Regions from separate parts of the Glaciimonas sp. GG7 genome, predicted to be linked through region 1. Evidence: predicted binding sites of a transcription regulator. Region 1 holds the regulator's gene; each other region holds the start of a gene.
The links. The regulator LexA, encoded in region 1, represses DNA repair genes until DNA is damaged. The targets are predictions, from matches to a motif close to ACTGTATNNNNATACAGT.
Positions count from the first base shown of each region.

Region 1 (3,285 bases):
CGGCGAGCCAGACGTTGCGGGATCAGAAAGTTACGTGCGAAACCGTCTTTTACTTTAACGACGTCACCCAGATTGCCGACATTAACGACTTTTTCTAACAAAATAATTTGCATATTTTTCTCCTAATTCAAGTCGTCAATTAAACGTTGTGCAGATCGGTGTACGGCAACAACGCAAGGAAACGTGCGCGTTTGATCGCGGTGTCTACCTGACGTTGATAAATTGCCTTAGTACCTGTCAGGCGTGCTGGCATGATTTTGCCATTTTCCTGAACGAAATCTTTCAACGTATCGACGTCTTTGTAATCAACGCTGGCAACGTGAGCTGCTGTGAAACGGCAAAACTTTTTCCGTTTGAACAGCGGGTTTTGTTGTTGACGCTTATTTTTTAATTTACTTTTATCGAACTTTTTACCGAATGCCATTTGAGGCTCCTGTATAAATAATTAGGCTGCAGTTTCAGCTGCAGCAAATTCAGTGATGTGAAATACCAGACTTCGGCCATTACGGCTCTTGCGTGCCAAAAATCCTTCAAACCAGTACAAACCACCCAACATTGTCTGATTGAACCTTCCCGAAATCTCACCAATGGCGAGCGCGGCAATTTCGAATTCAACCTGACGTTGTATCCCTGCTTCATTTGGCGACGAGCGATTGAGCAATATTGCTGAAACGATCGGGATACCAGCCGGCGTATAACGCAATACTTCGCGTTCTGCGATTTCGGCGATCAAATGAAACACGTTGTTAGATTGGTTCACTCCGGTTTATGTGGAAATGTGAATGCAAGTTAATCGAAAATCAGGCAGCTGCTGCTGGTGCCGAAGGTGCGGCGGCTGGTGCTTCAGTACGATGGCTTTTAGCAGCATCTTCCTTTTGCACAGCCTTCATCATTGGCGATGGACCAGTTTCAGCTTTTTTCAGCTTGACAGTCAGGTGACGCAAAACGGCATCATTGAATTTGAAGCCAGTTTCGATTTCGGCCAGTGTTTCGCTATCGCACTCAATGTTTAAACAAACATAGTGTGCTTTTGCCAATTTCTGGATCAGATATGCCAACTGACGACGGCCCCAATCTTCAACGCGATGAACGATACCACCACGTGTTGTGACGATACCCTTGTAGCGTTCGATCATTGCAGGCACTTGCTCGCTTTGATCCGGGTGGACGATAAATACGATTTCATAATGACGCATGTAAGCTCCTTTTTGGACTGTTGAAATAGCCCACCTCGGCGTCAAGACGAGTGTGGGAAGAGGAAAACCAAGCACTATACAGTGTAATGGTTAAAAATTCAATGTCGTCACACGTTTATTCATATGATGCATATAACTTTCTAAATTGCTTGCATTCCCATAATTACTGTACAAAAATACAGGTTAATTGCATATACTTGTACCACCCCATCATTTATCGATAGCCACCAATATGATCAAATTAACCACCCGCCAGCAAGAAGTTCTTGATCTGATAAGAGACGCTATTGAAAACACCGGCTTTCCGCCGACCCGGGCAGAAATCGCGACGGTATTCGGATTTCGCTCTCCCAATGCAGCTGAGGAGCATTTACAAGCACTAGCACGTAAGGGGGCAATCGAAATTTCTCCTGGCACATCCCGCGGCATTCGCATACTGGCTAAGGCCCCGAGCTCGTCGCGTGGTCTGTCCAGAGATGGCATGGGAACATTGCCCCATCCAGCCTTGCTGCAGATTAATTTACCATTGGTTGGACGGGTTGCCGCTGGCTCCCCTATTCTTGCGCAAGAGCATATTGAAGCCAGCTATAACGTTGATCCGGCTTTATTTAGCGCCAAGCCAGACTACCTGCTCAAAGTACGTGGCCTGTCCATGCGCGATGTAGGGATTCTGGATGGAGATTTGCTGGCAATTAAGAAAACGCAAAATGTCAAAAACGGACAAATTGTAGTCGCCCGGATAGGCGATGACGTCACCGTCAAGACGTATAAAAAGACCGACTCAGTGATTCAACTTTTACCCGAAAACCCTGATTTCGAACCCATCATTATCGACGAAGATAAGGATGACTTTGCGCTAGAGGGCTTAGTCGTCGGGTTATTACGCAACTGGATGTAAACAGTCGATCACGGAAGATGTACCTGGCCCGACATAATCAACCGGGCGCTACGCGACAAAATGGCTTTTTCCATTTGCCACTTGCGCCCTTCCTGTCTCACGGTAGCACCCAGCATAAGCCTGCCAGAAACATGCCCGATCCGAATCAGGGCCTGTTTCTCATCTTCGTTTCCCGTACCTAAATTGCGCGCAACCACTGAATCTGGCAGCGCCGCCGCAACGGCCAGGGCAATTGCCCCGGTACCAGTAAATGCGTGATGCAGTTTCCCCATCGACAAAATGCGCCCCACTACATCAATCTGATCGTCATGAATCGTCACACCCGCACTGCTGACATACGATGCTGGCGGCGACACCCACGCCAATTTTGGCGTAGCCGGTCGATTCCGCGTTGCACTTTCGGCACACTCTGCCACCCCCATCACTACCGCAGCATGCGCCCGGATAGCCTCGCAACGCATTAGCAGGGCTGTGTTTGCATTGATTTCGTCCGGCAACTCCCGTCCAGTCAAACCAAGTGCGCAGGCATCAACAAACACCGTCGGATTGCCTGCCGTCAACAGTGTGGCTTCGATACAGCCAAATTCAGGAACATTGAGAACGTCAACAATATTAGTCGTCGGTAATAAAGAAATGACTGGCTCGTCACTCTCAATGAATTCAAGCGAGATTTCAGCGCCGCCAAACGCCACTCCGTCCTCTTGAAAGTTGCCACCCTCATCTGGCAGTCCGCTGAGAATCGGCATCCGGGCCACGATTAACTGCCCTATATTTTGCTGCCAGATACGTATCGTGGCGAAGTTTTGATCAGAATGACCATTCTGTGGCACCAAGCCCATGTACAACGCTGCGGGCCCCACCGCAGCAGATAAATTGCCGCAGTTACCTGACCAATCAATTAACGGCGCATCAATCGCCACCGCGCCAAACAAATACTCAACGTCAATACCCGTCCGTTGCGAGCGTGACAGCACAACGACTTTACTCGTGCTAGAGGTCGCTCCGCCCATGCCATCCGAATGCTTGCCATACGGATCGGGGCTTCCGATGACGCGCAATAACAACGCATCGCGCTGACGTGGATCGTCCGGCAAATCATCGGCATGAAAAAACACCCCTTTCGAGGTGCCACCGCGCATATAGAGTGCAGGAATTTTGCGCATTATTTTCCGTCTCGATCAAGACGTCGCC
Region 1 is NZ_JBRIIQ010000006.1:19,397-22,681, reverse strand. It holds gene rplI (50S ribosomal protein L9) at 1-113, opposite strand, end outside; gene rpsR (30S ribosomal protein S18) at 140-424, opposite strand; gene priB (primosomal replication protein N) at 446-760, opposite strand; gene rpsF (30S ribosomal protein S6) at 801-1,196, opposite strand; gene lexA (transcriptional repressor LexA) at 1,429-2,094, shown strand; gene prpF (2-methylaconitate cis-trans isomerase PrpF) at 2,103-3,257, opposite strand; gene ACVBEF_RS03080 (RNA methyltransferase) at 3,257-3,285, opposite strand, start outside.

Region 2 (3,285 bases), on a different contig from region 1:
ACCGGTGATGATATCGATGCGGCCCATGACGTGATGATGCTCGTGCGTGCCGCGCCCGGTTTGGCCCATGAAGCCGGAGGCATGGCATTCGTCGATCATGACGAGTGCACCGTATTTGTCGGCCAGATCGCAGATCTTATCGAGTTGCGCTATCGTGCCATCCATCGAAAAGACGCCGTCGGTGACGATGACTTTGTGGCGCTTGTCGGCAGCGGCCTGCAACTGGATTTCCAGATCATCCATGTCGTTGTGGGTATAGCGGAAGCGGGCGGCTTTGCACAGGCGAATGCCGTCGATGATGGAGGCGTGATTGAGTGTGTCGGAGATGATCGCGTCTTGCTCATCGAAGAGAGGCTCGAACAAGCCGCCGTTGGCATCGAATGCGGCGGCGTACAGAATCGTATCTTCCATTCCCAGAAAGGCTGACAAGGCCTGTTCCAGTTCTTTATGAACGGTTTGGGTGCCGCAAATAAAGCGTACGGAAGACAGCCCATAGCCGTATTGCTCGGTAGCATCGATTGCCGCCTGCACCAGTTTTTCGTCGCCGGACAAGCCTAAATAATTGTTTGCACAAAGATTAATGAGCGTTCTGCCATCGTCGCAAATAACTTCGGCTCCCTGTCGTGAACTAAGGACCCGTTCTGGTTTATAGAGACCTTGCTCGCGTAAGGCATTCAGATTGTTGTCGAGGCCAGTGTAGAAGCTGGCTTTCGCATTGGTCGGGGTCATTTCAGGTCCTTGTCGTGAGCGTGCACGTACTAAAATTTTACTGCCGGAACGGGTTTTGGTGGGGTCTGGTACGATGCTGTTCAATATGAATATGTAAATCCACTATATCGAACAAATATTCGATATAGTGGATATTACCGACCGCCATTAAACATAGCAAGCGACTTTTATGAATGCACCGATACCTCACAACACGCCACCCGAAGTAGGCGCGACGCTACAAAGACTGCGTCTGAAGCGCGGGCTGACGCTGGACGATTTATCCCGGGCGGCTGGCGTGTCGAAATCCATGCTCTCGCAAATTGAGCGCGAAAAAGCGAATCCAACCATCGCCGTGACCTGGCGACTGGCGAATGCTTTGGGCATCGGGATTGAAGAATTACTGGCGACGGAAACCTCTGACAAAGAGGTCATTCATGTCATGGACCCGCACGAAACCCCGACGTTGCCCGGCATTCACGCCGGTTATGTGCTGCGGATCTTGGGGCCGATGGAATTGGCCGGAAAATATGAATGGTATGAATTGACGTTAGCGGCGGAGGGGGCGTTGGTGTCCACGCCGCATGATCCGGGGACGATGGAACATTTGACCGTGCTGCATGGCAGTGTCGAAGTTGTTGTCGATGACGTTAAGAAAAAGTTGAAAATTGGCGGCACGGCGCGCTACGCTGCAGACAAGCATCACGCCATCCGCAATATCGGCAAAGCCGAGGCACGGGCGCTATTGGTGGTGATACACCGATAATGCTACGCCCGAGTTCGCCTTCAAACAGGTTTACAATGCGTGCTTGCCAAACCGAATTAGCAACACTCTGAACTTAATTCCGGTAACGCTTGCAAATAACACTGTTTTTTTATACAGTACCGTCTATTCATTTAGTCCCCCACCTCCTTTTGCCGAAAGAACATCCATGGACGATAAGAAATCCGCCCCGAATCCCGATAAAAGCAAGGCACTTGCTGCGGCGTTGGCACAAATCGAAAAGCAATTCGGCAAAGGTTCCATCATGCGTATGGACGATGGCGCGGTGATTGAAGAGGTGCAGGTCGTCTCTACCGGGTCATTAGGTCTGGACATCGCACTGGGTGTGGGTGGCTTGCCACGTGGTCGCGTGGTCGAAATCTACGGTCCTGAGTCATCAGGAAAAACCACATTGACGCTGCAAACCATTGCTGAAATGCAAAAGCTGGGCGGTACTTGTGCGTTCATCGATGCTGAGCACGCGCTTGACGTTGGCTATGCGCAAAAACTTGGTATTAATCTGGCCGATCTGCTGATTTCACAACCCGATACCGGTGAGCAGGCGCTTGAGATTACCGATGCGTTGGTACGCTCCGGCGGTGTTGACCTGATTGTGATTGACTCCGTTGCAGCGCTGACGCCACGTGCTGAAATTGAAGGCGACATGGGCGATTCCTTACCGGGTCTGCAAGCGCGTCTGATGTCGCAAGCGCTGCGTAAACTCACTGGCAGCATCAACCGTACCAATACGCTGGTGATTTTTATTAACCAGATTCGTATGAAAATCGGTGTCATGTTCGGCAATCCTGAGACCACGACCGGCGGTAATGCACTGAAATTTTACGCTTCGGTTCGTTTGGATATCCGTCGTACCGGTTCCATCAAATCCGGCGATGAAGTCATTGGCAATGAAACACGTGTCAAGGTTGTCAAGAATAAAATCGCGCCGCCGTTTAAGGAAGCGCATTTCGATATTCTGTACGGCTCGGGCACTTCACGTGAAGGCGAAATTCTGGACCTTGGTTCAGACGCAAAAATCGTCGAAAAATCGGGTGCGTGGTATAGCTACAACGGCGAGCGTATTGGTCAAGGTAAAGACAACGCCCGTAACTATCTGAAAGAGCGTCCGGAACTGGCGCGTGAAATCGAAAACAAAGTGCGTGCCTCATTAGGTGTGCCGTTGCTGGAAGGCGCAGCTCCTGCAGAAACTGATAAAGCAGCAGAGAAGGCTGTCAAGGCTGCTGAAAAAGCAGCTGCCAAGGAAGCTGCCGCGGCAGCAAAAGTAGAGTAGAACAGATCCTAATATAGGGACTTACGCAAAATGGTCCCAGCAAGGCAGACTGACGAAGATATTACGAAAGTAATGCCAGGAAAGATAACGCCGCTGGGGCAATTTGCGTAAGTCCTGATAGGGACTAAATCGGACGGTAAGGGATCAAACCCACCGTCCGATTTCTTATTTTCGGGTGAAAATAAGATCAGTATTATCTTTACCATGATCCTGGATAGCTGCAATGGCAAAACCAACAATCAGTCTTAAAGGGCGAGCCCTCCGCTACTTATCGATGCGGGAGCATAGCCGGATCGAATTAAGACGCAAGTTGTCCCGATATGCGCAAGAGGGGGACGATATTGAGACGGTGCTCGATTGGCTGGAAGCATCAACATTTTTATCCCAAGAGCGGTTTTCGGAGTCTCTCATTCATCGCCGCGCCAGTCGCTTCGGCAATAGTCGCATCTTGATGGAATTAAAAAGTCACGGTATCGATCCCGATGCCATCAGCACGATTAAGACCCAGCTTGCCGATGGCGAA
Region 2 is NZ_JBRIIQ010000011.1:12,206-15,490, reverse strand. It holds gene kbl (glycine C-acetyltransferase) at 1-729, opposite strand, end outside; gene ACVBEF_RS04775 (helix-turn-helix domain-containing protein) at 899-1,474, shown strand; gene recA (recombinase RecA) at 1,641-2,762, shown strand; gene recX (recombination regulator RecX) at 2,986-3,285, shown strand, end outside.
Region 2: a site for LexA is predicted at 1,575-1,592, ahead of recA (recombinase RecA). Genes of this name have one in related genera too.

Region 3 (3,285 bases), on a different contig from region 1:
TTTGCCCATGAGCATGTTGAAGCGGTTTTCCGACGCTTCCAGATCGAAAGCGCCCAGCGTGATCGGCAACAAACGCCGCGTATCCGGGTTCATCGTGGTTTCCCAGAGTTGCCCGGCATTCATTTCACCCAGACCCTTAAAGCGCGAAATGGTCCAACTGCCATCTTTGACGCCGTCTTTGCGCAATTTGTCTTCAATCGCGGTCAGCTCGCCGTTGTCGAGTGCGTAGATTTTTTGTGCCGGTTTTTTGCCGCGTGCCGGCGCATCAACGCGGAACAATGGCGGTCTGGCAACGCAGATATGACCGCGATCGATTAATTGCGGGAAATGACGGAAAAACAGCGTCAGCAACAATACCTGGATATGTGAACCATCGACATCCGCATCCGACAAGATGCAGATTTTGCCGTAACGCAGGGTGCTGAAATCGACCGTGTCGTTTTTGCTGTGCGGATCAATCCCGATGGCCACCGCCATGTCGTGGATTTCATTGTTGGCAAACAGACGGTCGCGTTCGGTTTCCCATGAATTGAGTACCTTGCCGCGTAACGGCAGGATCGCCTGAAACTCTTTGTCGCGGCCCATTTTGGCAGAGCCGCCAGCAGAGTCGCCCTCGACCAGAAACAGTTCGTTGCGGCTGATATCGCTGGATTCGCAATCGGTCAGTTTGCCGGGCAAAACGGCGATGCCGGAGGTTTTTTTCTTTTCAACTTTTTGGGTTGAGCGCAGACGATTCTGGGCTTGCTTGATGACCAGCTCGGCCAGCTTTTTGCCGTATTCAACGTGATGGTTGAGCCATAACTCCAGCGCCGGTTTGATGTAGGTGGAGATCAGCCGCACCGCATCCCGCGAGTTCAGTCGCTCTTTGATCTGGCCCTGAAATTGCGGATCGAGTACTTTCGCTGACAACACAAACGAGACGCGCGCGAAGACATCCTCGGGCAGCAATTTGACGCCTTTCGGCAGCAAGGAATGCATATCAACGAAATTTTTGACCGCGCCGAATAAACCTTCGCGCAAGCCGGATTCATGCGTGCCGCCAGCCGAAGTCGGGATCAGATTGACGTAGGACTCGCGCACAATGCCGCCGTCTTCGGCCCATGCCACGACCCACGCCGCGCCTTCACCTTCAGCAAAACCTTCGGTCTCGGCAGTGGCGTATTGCTCGCCTTCAAACAACGGGATTAATGGTTCGGCGCTCGACGATTGCGCCATCGCCTCCATCAAATAACCGCGCAGGCCCTGATCGTATTGCCAGGTCTGGCTATCGTTGGTTTTAGCGTTGAGCAGCGTGACTTTGACGCCCGGTAGCAAGACCGCCTTGGAGCGCAGCAGACGCTGCAGTTCGGGTTGCGAAATGGCAGGGGAGTCGAAATATTTCGGGTCCGGCCACGCGGTGACGCGGGTGCCGGATTTTTTATCGTCGCGCGCTTGTGGCCGGGTTTTCAGTGGCTCGATCACGTCGCCGCCGGAAAACGCCAGTTGGTGCACGCCGCCTTCGCGCCAGACCGTGATTTCCAGCCGGGTCGATAGTGCATTGGTGACTGAGACGCCAACCCCATGCAGGCCGCCAGAAAATGCATACGCGCCGCCGCTGCCTTTGTCGAATTTTCCGCCCGCATGCAAGCGCGTGAAGACGATTTCAACCGTGGGGACTTTTTCTTCCGGGTGCAGACCGACGGGAATGCCGCGTCCATCGTCTTCGACACTGACGCTGCCGTCGACATTAAGCGTGACCAGAATATTTTTGCAATAACCGCCAAGCGCCTCGTCGGAGGCGTTATCGATCACTTCCTGGATGATATGCAACGGATTTTCGGTGCGTGTGTACATGCCGGGGCGTTGCTTGACAGGCTCTAAGCCTTTCAGGACGCGAATGGATGATTCGCTGTAGTCGGGAAGCGGGGTTTTTTTAGTTGCCATGCAATGTAAGTTGGTTACGATGTTGGTTGTTGTCTTTTAATTATTAACTGTGCGTCGTCAATAGCGATATTGACGTAAATATCTGCCTGTTGCGCATTCTAATGAAAAAATCGACAGAACTACAGGGGAGGGTGTACCTGTTTATAAAAACAGTTGTTTTAAGTGCGAAATGGAAAAATAAAAGCCTGACATGCAGACTTTTATTTGCGGCATCACTTGTTTCCAGGATTATTTACTCAGCAACCGCATCCCGCGTTCCAGCCCATCGATGGTCAACCCAAACATGCGCTGATGCATCAGTTGCCGAATGATGTCTACCGATTGACGATATTGCCAAAGCGGCTCCGGTTCAGGGTTGAGCCAGATATATTTTGGAAAAGCATGGGTGAACCGCTGCAACCAATCAGCCCCAGCTTCGTCATTGCTGTACTCCATAGAGCCGCCCGGTTGCAGAATTTCATAGGGACTCATGGTTGCGTCGCCGACAAAAATCAGCTTGGTGTCGGGCTTATATTTACGCAGGATGTCCCAGGTTGAAAAGCGCTCTGCATGGCGCCGGTGGTTGTTTTTCCAGACATAGTCGTAGACGCAATTATGGAAATAAAAGAAATCCATGTTTTTGAATTCCGCTTTGGCGGCCGAAAATAACTCTTCAGTGCGGGCGATGTGGTCGTCCATGCTGCCGCCGACGTCGAGCAGCATCAATACTTTGATGTTGTTTTTACGCTCGGCCTGCATCTTGATATCCAGATAACCGGCATTGTTGGCGGTGGCGCGGATGGTGTCGGCTAGCGCCAATTCTTCGGCGACGCCTTCGCGTGCAAATTTGCGCAGCCGTCGTAGCGCGACTTTGATGTTGCGGGTGTTGAGTTCGCGGTCATCGTCGTAGTCTTTATAGGCGCGTGCTTCCCATACTTTTACGGCGCTACGATTGCCGCCGCTGCCGCCCATGCGGATGCCTTCCGGGTTGGTTCCCCCGTGCCCAAAGGGCGAGGTGCCGCCGGTGCCTATCCATTTATTGCCGCCTTCATGACGGCCTTTTTGCTCTTCGAGTAATTCTTTGATCCGGTCCATCAGTTTGTCGTAGCCAAACTTTTCGAGCTGAGCCAGTTGCTCCGGGGTCAGATCGCGCTTCATGCGTTGCAGCAGCCAGTCGGGCGGGATGTCGGGGTTCTTCTCAAAAATGGTCTGGATGCCTTTGAAGTAGCGGCCGAAGGCCTGGTCGAACTTGTCAAAGTGGGCTTCGTCTTTGACCAGCGTGATGCGGGCCAGGTAATAGAAATTATCCAAAGACGGCGCAATCACCTGTTTTTGCAAGGCTTCCAGCAAGATCAGGAATTCCTTGATCGAGACGGGGATTTT
Region 3 is NZ_JBRIIQ010000050.1:13,003-16,287, reverse strand. It holds gene ACVBEF_RS12805 (DNA topoisomerase IV subunit B) at 1-1,923, opposite strand, end outside; gene ACVBEF_RS12800 (vWA domain-containing protein) at 2,152-3,285, opposite strand, start outside.
Region 3: a site for LexA is predicted at 2,060-2,077, ahead of ACVBEF_RS12805 (DNA topoisomerase IV subunit B). Genes of this name have one in related genera too.